2 regions of the Azospira sp. genome follow, and region 2 is predicted to be linked to the other one. Evidence: predicted binding sites of a transcription regulator. Region 2 holds the regulator's gene; the other holds the start of a gene.
The links. The regulator sigma-54, encoded in region 2, starts transcription at its own class of promoters, with help from an activator protein. The targets are predictions, from matches to a motif close to TGGCACGCTTNCTGCTNA.
Positions count from the first base shown of each region.

Region 1: a site for sigma-54 is predicted at 2,441-2,458, ahead of OEL49_RS00185 (hydrogenase small subunit). Genes of this name have one in related genera too.

Region 1 is NZ_JAOTRW010000002.1:39,409-44,928, reverse strand. It holds gene OEL49_RS00195 (OmpA family protein) at 1-194, opposite strand, end outside; gene OEL49_RS00190 (hypothetical protein) at 204-2,045, opposite strand; gene OEL49_RS00185 (hydrogenase small subunit) at 2,546-3,727, shown strand; gene hybA (hydrogenase 2 operon protein HybA) at 3,730-4,704, shown strand; gene hybB (Ni/Fe-hydrogenase cytochrome b subunit) at 4,718-5,520, shown strand, end outside.
Region 2 is NZ_JAOTRW010000006.1:225,664-231,183, forward strand. It holds gene recA (recombinase RecA) at 56-1,078, shown strand; gene recX (recombination regulator RecX) at 1,075-1,530, shown strand; gene lptB (LPS export ABC transporter ATP-binding protein) at 1,596-2,342, shown strand; gene OEL49_RS10825 (RNA polymerase factor sigma-54) at 2,409-3,887, shown strand; gene hpf (ribosome hibernation-promoting factor, HPF/YfiA family) at 3,902-4,222, shown strand; gene ptsN (PTS IIA-like nitrogen regulatory protein PtsN) at 4,378-4,863, shown strand; gene hprK (HPr(Ser) kinase/phosphatase) at 4,832-5,520, shown strand, end outside.

The DNA.
Region 1 (5,520 bases), on a different contig from region 2:
CGGATGTCTTCCTCGCGCCGGGTCTTCTCCCGCTCGCTTTCGGAAATCTCGTGGGTGACCGCCAGTAGGGCCACGGTCATGGCCACCAGGAACAGCACCATGAGGCCCGACATGAGGTCGGAAAAGGAAATCCAGAAGGGCTTTTCCCCTTCCTCGCGGCGGGCGCGGCGCTTGCCGGGCAGGAGTCCGATCATGGCGGCGGTTTAGCCCTTGCCGTCGGCGAGGACGTCGCCCAGGTGTTCGATGGCGTCCTTCAGGTAGCCCACGGCCTCGGCCAGCTCCCGCTGGAACTGGGCGTTGCCGGCCTTGAGGGAACGCTCCACGTTGTCGGCGAAGGCGCCGTGGGCCTTGGCCAGGACCTCGCTGACGCCCTGCAGATAGACGTCGGCCCGCTGCTCGGCCCGGGCGAGGGACTGGGCGGCGCTTTCCAGGCGGCCCACCACCTCGCTGTTGAGGGCGGCCTCCCGCTGGGCCAGGGCCACCGTGCCCTGCACTTCCTGCAGCAGTTCCCGTAGGCTGGCGCCGACCTTGTGCTGCTGTTCCAGCAGCTGGCCGTTGCCGGCGCTGGCGGCGGCCAGGCTGCCGGCGGCGCTCTGGATGGCACGTCCGGCCTCGGCCACGGTCTGGGCGGTGTGGTCGAAGCTGCGCCCGGCGGCGGCGAAACCGCCGCAGGCCAGTTGCACGGCTTCGGCGCCGGCGCTGAGCTGGCCCATGGCCTGGCTGCCGGCCCGGTTGAAGCTGGCGACGCAGCTTTCCAGGGTGGCGGCGGCATTTTTCAGTTCCGTGGTGACGCCCTGCAGATGGCCGGCCACCTTGCCCATGAGCTTGTCGGTCTGCTCCGTCAGGCGCTCCTGCTGGGCCTGCTGGCCGCCGCCGATGGCCTCGGAGACGCCGGCCACCTGCTGGGCGAGCTGGCCGGCCAGCTGGGCCATGGATTCCTGGATGGCTTTTTCCAGACGCTGGCTGCTGGCCTCGAAACGCTGGCCGGTGGCTTCCAGGCTTTGCAGCAGGCGCTCCTGGCGCTGCTCCGCCTCCCGCTCCTGGCGTCCCAGCTGTTCGCCGATCTGCTGACCCACATTGCCCAGCAGGCCGTCCAGGGCCTGGCTGATGCCGCCGGCCACCGCCTTGCCCTGCTGGGCCTCCATCCGTTCCAGGGTCTGGGTCAGGCGCTCCAGGGGCGCGCGGATGCTGTCGCCGACGGCGCCGGCCAGGCCCGCCGTCATGTTCTCCAGCTGGCGCTGGCCGGCCTGTTGCTGCTGCTCCAGCAGGCTGGCCAGGGCCTGGCGCATTTCCGCCACCAGGGCCTGGCGCAGCTGGGCGGCCTGTTGTGCCGCCTGCTGGGCGGCGCCCTCGCTGGCGCCCACCAGGCGGGCCAGGTATTCCTCGCCGATGCCGGTGTCGAAGAGACTGTCGATGAGCTGGTTGAGGCGTTCCACCTGGCGGTAGCGGGCCACCACCAGGGATTTTTCGACCCAGGTGAGGAGCATGGCCAGACCGATGGCGATGGCGGAAATCTTGAAGGCGTGGCCGACGCCCTGGATCAGCTCCCTGAGGCTGCCCCGCACCACGTCGGCGCTGGCGGAAACCTCGAAGTGGGTGAGGCCGACGATGAGGCCGGAAAAGGTGCCGAGGATGCCGATGCCGGTGAGGATGCCCGGCAGGTGCTTGTAGAACTCGGCCCGCAGGGGCGTATCCACCAGGGCCTGTTCGGTGAGGAAGCTTTCCGCCAGGGCCGTGGCGCGCCAGCGGGGGCCGGCCTCGGTGCGGGTCGGGTGCAGGGTCTGGGCGTATTCGCGCCACAGGTGGGCCAGGGGCGGGGCGCCCATGATGTCGCGGCCGATCTGCTGGGGATCGGGGTTGCCGCCGCTCTCCCGCAGCTGCTCCAGCTGCCCGATGGTGCGGCGGAAGAGGCGGCCCAGGCCCAGGGCGGGCAGGACGAAGCGGAAGATGAAACCGGTGCAGATGGCCGCCAGGAGCAGGGCGATGACCAGCATGTGGCCCGGAATGTCGGTGGCGGCGAGGAGGGAAGTGAGGGAGGAAGGCATCGGGCCCGGCGGGTCAGGGTGGTCGGCAAAGGCGGCAACGAGCCCGGATTCTAGCACCCCGGCCCGGCGCTGCTGCCGGTGGCCTCCGCTACCGCAGCGGGGGAGCGGTGCGGGTCCGGGATTGATGCGGGTTTGGGGTGGCTGGAGGCCGGCGCCGTTCCTGGCCTCCAGCCATGGCATGGCCGGGAGGCGCTTGCCGCCTGCCCCGGCGGCAGGGGGTGTCCGAGGTGGTCGTCGCCAGGGCCTGGGTGGGAACTGTTTGCATCTGTCATCTTTGCAGAGTGGAAAGAAAGTTTCCAGGTGTCGGCTTTGTTACGTCGCAAGGTTTACAACTTTATGAAACGCCATTTCACGCGAGTTCCGTAGCTGCTTGATTGTTATGGTTTTGCCCTGTCTGGCACGGTTCTTGTAATCGTCCCACCCCAATAAGGGCGCGGCGATCCCCGCGCAACCATGCAAATAGCCCCGTGGGAACGGGGCAACAGACCGAGGGTGAGGCCATGCAAGAGCAAAAACTCCAGTCCCTGGAAATCCACGAGCACGTCATCGAGGCGGCCAAGCGCCTGGAAATGGGCCGCCGGGAATTCCTCCAGTTCTGTACGGCCATGGCCGCCACCCTGGGCCTGCCGGCCGGGGCCGAGGCCGCGGTGGCCGAGGCGGTGGCGGTGAAGAAGCGCCCCTCCGTCATCTGGCTGCACTTCCAGGAATGCACCGGCTGTACCGAATCCATGCTGCGGGCCGAGCATCCCACCATCGAGAAGCTGATTCTCGACGTCATCTCCCTCGACTACCACGAGACCCTCTTCGCCGCCGCCGGCCACCAGATCGAGGCCGCCAAGCAGGCCGCCATGAAGGCCAACAAGGGCCAGTACCTGCTGGTGGTGGAAGGTGCCATCCCGACCAAGGATGGCGGCATCTACTGCAAGGTGGGCGGCAAGACCGCCATCGACATCGTCAAGGAATGCGCCACCGACGCCGCCGCCATCATCGCCATCGGCTCCTGTGCCTCCTGGGGCGGCATGCCTTCCACCGACCCCAACCCCACCGGGGCCGTGGGGGTGAACAAGATCATCGACAAGCCGGTGGTGACCATTCCCGGCTGTCCGCCCAACCCCTACAACTTCCTTTCCACCGTGGTGCACTTCCTCACCTTCGGCCAGCTGCCGCCGGTGGATGAGCTGGGCCGTCCCAAGTTCGCCTATTCCCGCCTGGTGCACGAGAACTGCGAGCGCCGCGCCCACTTCGACGCCGGCCGCTTCGCCATGGAGTTCGGCGACGAGGGCCACCGCAAGGGCTACTGCCTGTACAAGCTGGGCTGCAAGGGTCCCGAGACCTACGCCAACTGTCCCACCATCCTCTTCGGCGACGCCGGCGCCGGCACCTGGCCCGTGGCCTGCGGCCACCCCTGCATCGGCTGTACGGAGCAGGGCGTGGGCTTCCAGAAACCCATCCACCAGACCGCCAAGGTCATGACCTACGCCCCGCCCGCCTCCTTCCCGCGCATCGTCGAGGAACAGGGCAAGGGCGCCTCCCTCGGGGCCGCCGCCGTGCTGGCTGCCGTGGCCGGGGCCGCCGCCGGGGCCGGGGCCATGGTGGCGAAGAACCTGGGTCTCTCCCACGCCGCCGAGGAGGCCGAGAAGGCCAAGCAGTCTTCCGAACAGAAACCCGCCGAGAAGGTGTGACCATGACTTCCCGTCGCAATTTCCTGAAAGGGACGCTGGCGGGGGGCGCAGCCGCGGCTGCGGTCTCCGTTTCGGTGAGTGGCCCGGCCTGCGCCCGGGACAACAATCCCCAGCCCGAGGGCGCCCTGGGCCTGCTCTACGACGCCACCCTGTGCGTCGGCTGCAAGGCCTGCGTCGCCGCCTGCAAGGAGGTCAATGGCAACCCGGCGGAGTTCTCCACGCCTGAACAGCTGTGGGATACGCCCCTGGATACCACTGCCAAGACCTTCAACGTCATCAAGATGTTCCGCAGCGGCACCATGGAGACGAAGGACGATCCGGACAACGGCTACGCCTTCATGAAGACCTCCTGCCTGCACTGCAACGATCCCTCCTGCGTCTCGGCCTGCCCGGTGTCGGCCATGACCAAGGACCCGGTCACCGGCATCGTCGGCTACGACGCCGACGCCTGCATCGGCTGCCGTTACTGCGTTGCCGCCTGTCCCTTCGGCATTCCCAAGTACGACTACTCCTCCGCCACCGGCAAGATCGGCAAGTGCGAGCTGTGCCGCCACCGCCTGCCGGAAGGCAAGTACGCCGCCTGTGCCGAGGTCTGCCCCACCGGCGCCACCCTCTACGGCAAGGTGTCGGACCTCAAGGCCGAGGCCGAACGCCGCCTCTCCCTCAAGCCCGGCACCAAAACCGTGTTCCAGCGCGGCCAGCTGGGGGGCAAGGACCAGAGCTACGAAAACGTGGTGGGCCATTACGTGCAGCACGTCTATGGCGAGAAGGAAGTGGGCGGCACCCAGGTGATCAAGCTGTCCGCCGTGCCCTTCGAGAAGGTGGGCCACAAGCCCCTGCCCGAGCGTTCCGCCTCCTCCAAGTCGGAAACCCTGCAACACACGCTCTACGGCGGGCTGGTGATGCCCCTGGCGGTGCTCGGCGTGATGACCTATTTCGCCAAGCGCAACGTCAAGCCTGACGACGACGAGCTGTAAGGGAGAGATCGCAATGTCTGCACAACAACACGCTGCACCCACCCCCGTCGGCGGCAAGCTGCTGACCCCGGTGACCCTCACCGCGGCGACCCTGATCGTGGTGGCCCTGGCCATCATCCTGGTCCGTTTCGTCTTCGGCCTGGGCGCCGTCACCAACCTCAACGACGGCTACCCCTGGGGCCTGTGGGTGGTGGGCGACGTGGTCATCGGTTCCGCCTTCGCCTGTGGCGGCTTCTCCGTGGCCATGCTGGTCTACATCTTCAACAGGGGCGAATACCATCCCCTGGTACGCCCGGCCCTGCTGGCCTCCCTCTTCGGCTACACCCTGGCCGGCGTCGGCGTCATCTTCGACCTGGGCCGCTGGTGGAACTTCTGGCACATCCTGACCCCGGGCTACGCCTCGGCCAACTCGGTGATGTTCGAAGTGGCCCTGTGCATTTCCCTCTACATCGTGGTGATGTGGATCGAGTTCTCCCCCACCTTCATGGAAAAGTGGGGCATGCACGAGAAGCGCAAGAAGCTGAACAAGGTGATGTTCTTCTTCATCGCCCTGGGCACCGTACTGCCCATGATGCACCAGTCCTCCCTCGGCTCCCTGCTGGTGGTGATGGGCACCCAGGTGCATCCCCTGTGGCAGTCCATGGCTTTGCCCCTGATCTACCTGCTTTCTGCTATCACCATCGGCTACGCCGTGATTCTCTTTGAATCCTGCATGGCCGCCGCCGGCTTCCGCCGCCAGATGGAGACCCACATCCTGACGCCCCTGTCCAAGGTCATGCTGGGCATGCTGGCGGTGTTCCTGGTGGTGCGGATGGG
Region 2 (5,520 bases):
CGTAGGCCGGAGGGTTTGTGCCATAATCAGCCGCTTGATTTTGGGGAATTCAGTCATGGACGACAACAAGGCCAAAGCACTAACCGCCGCACTGGCGCAGATTGAAAAGCAGTTCGGCAAGGGCGCCATCATGAAGATGGGCGAGACCGAAGTGGACAAGGGCGTGGACGTGGTGTCCACCGGCTCCCTGGGCCTGGACGTGGCCCTCGGCGTGGGCGGCCTGCCCCGGGGCCGGGTGGTGGAAATCTACGGTCCGGAATCCTCCGGCAAGACCACCCTGACCCTGCAGGTCGTGGCCGAGATGCAGAAGCTGGGCGGCACCGCCGCCTTCATCGACGCGGAACACGCCCTCGATCCCCAGTACGCCCAGAAGCTGGGCGTGAACATCGGCGAGCTGCTCATCTCCCAGCCGGACAACGGCGAACAGGCCCTGGAAATCGCCGACATGCTGGTGCGTTCCGGCGGTGTGGACGTGATCGTGGTGGACTCCGTGGCCGCCCTCACCCCCAAGGCCGAAATCGAAGGCGAGATGGGCGATTCCATGATGGGCCTGCACGCCCGCCTGATGAGCCAGGCCCTGCGCAAGCTCACCGCCAACATCAAGAAGACCAACACCCTGGTCATCTTCATCAACCAGATCCGCATGAAGATCGGGGTGATGTTCGGTTCCCCGGAAACCACCACCGGCGGCAACGCGCTCAAGTTCTACGCCTCCGTGCGCCTGGATATCCGCCGTATCGGCGGCATCAAGAAGGGTGACGAGGTGATCGGCAACGAAACCCGCGTCAAGGTGGTGAAGAACAAGGTCTCCCCGCCCTTCCGCGAAGCCCTGTTCGATATCCTCTACGGCGAAGGCATCTCCCGCGAGGGCGAGATCATCGAACTGGGGGTGGCCAACAAGCTGATCGAGAAGTCCGGCGCCTGGTACTCCTACAAGGGCGAGAAAATCGGCCAGGGCAAGGACAACTCCCGGGAATTCCTCAAGGCCAACCCGGCCATTGCCCAGGAAATCGAAGGCAAGATCCGGGAAGCCCTGGGCGTGGCCAACCCCGCCCCGGCGGCCGCAGCCGGAGAATGACCCCGAGCCTGCGCCAGCGGGCCCTGGGGCTGCTGGCGCGGCGGGAGTACAGCCGGGCCGAACTGGCCCGCAAGCTGGCGCCCCACGCAGAATCCGAGGCTGAGCTGGAGGCCCTGCTGGACGACCTGGCGGCCCGCCGCCAGCTTTCCGATGCCCGCTATGCCAGTGAAAGGGTCGCCATCCGCGCCCGCCGCTACGGCGATGCCCGGCTGGCCCAGGAACTACGGCAGAAGGGCGTGGCCGAGGAAACCGTCGCCGCGGCCCTGGCCCAGGGCGGCAGCGAGCTGGAACGGGCGCGCCAAGTGTGGCAGAAGAAATTTGCCGCCCTGCCCGCCGATCTGGCCGAGCGGGCCAAACAGACCCGCTTCCTCCTCAGCCGCGGCTTTGCCGCCGCCACCGTCCGCCAGGTGCTGCAGGGCGGCTGGGACGACGAGTCCGGCAGCGACTGGTAGAACCCCCGGGCGACACCTCTGGCACAATGCCTTTACGCCCCCGCATTCATAGAATCCGATAGCCCATGTCCGAGCAGAACCCCGACCTCATCGCCAAGCTTTCCGCCAACAACCTGAAAAAGCGCTACAAGTCCCGCACCGTGGTGCATGACGTGTCCTTCGAGGTGGGCAGCGGTGAGGTGGTCGGCCTGCTGGGCCCCAACGGTGCCGGCAAGACCACCTGTTTCTACATGATCGTCGGCCTGGTGCCCTCCGACGGCGGCTCCATCCAGCTGCAGAATCAGGAAGTGACCCACTTCCCCATCCACAAGCGGGCCCATCTGGGCATTTCCTACCTGCCCCAGGAGGCTTCCGTCTTCCGCAAGCTCAACGTGGAGGAGAACATCCGCGCCGTGCTGGAACTGCAGAAGCTGCCCAAGCACGAGATCGACCTGCGCCTGGAGGAACTGCTGGAAGAGCTGCACATCGGCCACATCCGCGCTTCCAATGCCGCCGCCCTGTCCGGTGGCGAGCGCCGCCGGGTGGAAATCGCCCGGGCCCTGGCTACCTCTCCCCGTTTCATCCTGCTGGATGAGCCCTTCGCCGGCGTGGACCCCATCGCCGTGCTGGAAATCCAGAAGATCATCCGTTTCCTCAAGGACCGCAGCATCGGCGTGCTCATCACCGACCACAACGTGCGTGAGACCCTGGGCATCTGCGACCGGGCCTACATCATCAATGAGGGCCGGGTGCTGGCGTCTGGCCGCCCGGATGAGATCGTTTATAATGAAGACGTCCGAAAAGTATATCTGGGCGAGAGCTTCCGTCTCTGACGAGCCCAGTCTCCGAGTCTTTCCCTCAACCCGCTCATTGCCGCCGGCCCCTTCGGCCCCGGGTCCATGAAACCAACCCTCCAACTCAAACTCTCGCAGCACCTGGCCCTGACGCCACAGCTGCAGCAGTCCATCCGGCTGCTGCAACTGTCGACGCTCGAGCTGGAGCAGGAGTTGGAGAAGTATCTGCTGGAAAACCCCCTGCTGGAGCGCGAGGACGAGAACTACGAGCCCTCCTACAGCGGGAGCGAAGGCGAATACGCCGGCAGTACGGCCGAGGCTGCTGCCGAAGGCCCGCGGGAAGGCGATAGCGGCGAATCCGGTGAAGGCGCCGACAGTCACGGCCCCGAAGAAGTCCGGGACGACAGCCGGGACAGCCTGGGCGAAGGCGAGGACTGGTTTGCCGAAGGCAGCTACCCTTCCGCCTCCCGCGACGAGGACGAGGATTCCGACTTCCAGGAAGTGCAGGCCGCCAACACCTCCCTGCGCGACCACCTCAACTGGCAGCTGGGCCTGATGCAGCTCTCCGAGCGGGACCGGCAGCTGGTCAGCTTCCTGATCGAGGCTCTGGACGAGGACGGCTACCTGACCCAGCCCCTGGAGGAGCTGCAGGAAGCCCTGCCGGAAGAGCTGGAAATCGACCTGGACGACCTGCAGATCGCCCTGCGCCACCTGCAGCACCTGGACCCGACCGGTGTCGGCGCCCGCACTCCGGGCGAATGCCTGGCCCTGCAGCTGGAAGCCCTGCCGGCCGACGAGGTGCGGGACCAGGCCCTGAAGCTGGTGCGCCATCACCTGGAACTGCTGGCCGGCCGGGACTTCACCAAGCTGAAGAAGCTGCTGGGCTGCGACGACGAGCGCCTGCGCGCCGTCACCAACCTGGTGAAGAGCCTCAACCCCCGGCCCGGCGCCCAGTACGCGCCCCTGGATGCCCGCTACATCACCCCGGACGTGGTGGTGAAGAAGGTGCGCAACCAGTGGACCGCCAGCATCAATCCGGACGCCTACCCGCGCCTGCGCATCAACCGGCTCTACGCCGAGATCCTCTCCAAGCAGCGCGGCTCCAGCCTCTCCGGCCAGCTGCAGGAGGCCCGCTGGCTGATCAAGAACGTGCAGCAGCGTTTCGACACCATCCTGCGCGTGTCCCAGGCCATCCTGGACCGCCAGCGCCAGTTCTTCGAACACGGCGAGGTGGCCATGCGTCCCCTGGTACTGCGGGAAATCGCCGAAACCCTGGGCCTGCACGAATCCACCGTTTCCCGGGTGACGACCCAGAAGTACATGGCCACCCCCCGGGGCATTTTCGAACTCAAGTATTTCTTCGGCAGCCATGTGGCCACGGATACGGGGGGCGCCTGTTCGGCCACCGCCATCCGGGCCCTGATCAAGCAGCTGGTGGCGGCCGAAGACCCCAGAAAACCCCTTTCGGACAGTCAAATATCCGAAATTCTTGGCCAACAAGGCATTGTTGTGGCGCGTCGAACCATTGCAAAATACAGAGAAGCGCTCAACATTTCGCCGGCCAACCTACGCAAGTCCATCTAAAAAAGGAGCGAGCCATGAACCTGCACATCACCGGACATCACCTGGAAGTCACCCCGGCGATCCGCGACTACGTCACTGCCAAGCTGGAGCGGGTTACGCGTCACTTCGACAGCGTCATCGACGTCAACGTCATCCTCACCGTGGAAAAGCTGAAGCAGAAGGCTGAAGTCACCGTGCGCGTGCCCGGCAAGGACATCCACGTGGATGCCGAGGATGCCGACCTGTATGCCGCCGTGGACACCCTGATCGACAAGCTGGACCGCCAGGTGCAGAAGTACAAGCAGAAGGCCCAGGATCACCACCGCGACACCATCAAGAATCACATCGAAGAGTGATCTGATTCCCTCTCCGGGACTGGGACGAAAGGCATAGGCGGCGGGGTCGTTTTCCGTTATGATCCCGCCACTTTTCGCCAGGTATCCTGCCTGAATCCCAGTCTCCAACCGGCCCTGCCGCCGCCATCCCGCTGTTCGGGGAAGGTTCCCGCCCCATGGATCTGATCGCCAAACTCCTCCCTCCCGCCCACATCCTGCTGGACCTCGAAGCCAGCAGCAAGAAGCGGGCATTCGAGCAGGCCGGACTGCTGTTCGAGAACAACCTGGGCATCGCCCGGGCCACGGTTTTCGACAGCCTCTTCGCCCGGGAAAAACTCGGTTCCACCGGCCTGGGCCAGGGGGTTGCCATTCCCCACGGCCGCATCAAGGGGCTCAAGGAAGCCGCCGGCGCCTTCATGCGCCTGTCCGCCCCGGTGCCTTTCGATTCCCCCGACGGCAAGCCTGTCGGCCTGATGTTCGTGCTGCTGGTGCCGGAACAGGCCACCGAGCAGCATCTGCAGATTCTTTCCGAGCTGGCCCAGCGTTTCTCCGACCGGGCCTTCCGCGAGGCCCTGGGCGCCTGCGACAACACCGACGACGCCCACCGCCTGTTCACCGACTGGGGGAACCATGCGGCAAATCTCCATCAGCCAGCTGTTTGAGGACCACCAGGACAAGCTGTCCCTGACCTGGGTCGCGGCCCAGGGCGCCGAACGCTCCATCGAGATCCGGGAGCGGGGCAACTACGGCGCCGACGTGGTCGGCCACCTCAACCTGATCCACCCGGAACGCCTGCAGGTCATCGGCGCCGCCGAGTACCAGTGGCTGAGCCGGGTCAATCCTGAGCGCCTCAAGGCGCAGATGAACGAAATCTTCGCCGCCCAGCCCCCCGCCGTCATCGTCGCCGAGGGACTGGAAGTGCTGCCGGCCGTGCTGGAGGGCTGCGAGAGCACCGGCACGCCCCTGTTCACCACCGCCAAACCCTGCTCGGCCGTGATCGACCTGCTGCGCATCTACCTTTCCCGCCGCCTGGCGGACACGGTGTCGGTGCATGGCGTCTTCATGGACGTGCTGGGCATGGGCGTCCTCATCACCGGCGATTCCGGCGTCGGCAAGTCCGAACTGGCCCTGGAACTGATTTCCCGGGGCCACGGCCTGGTCGCCGACGACGTGGTGGAACTGGCCCGCATCGCCCCCGCCACCATCGAGGGCCGTTGCCCTGGCATGCTGCGGGACTTCCTCGAAGTGCGGGGCCTGGGCCTGCTCAATATCCGCACCATCTTCGGCGAGACCGCCTCCCGGCGGAAAATGAAGCTCAA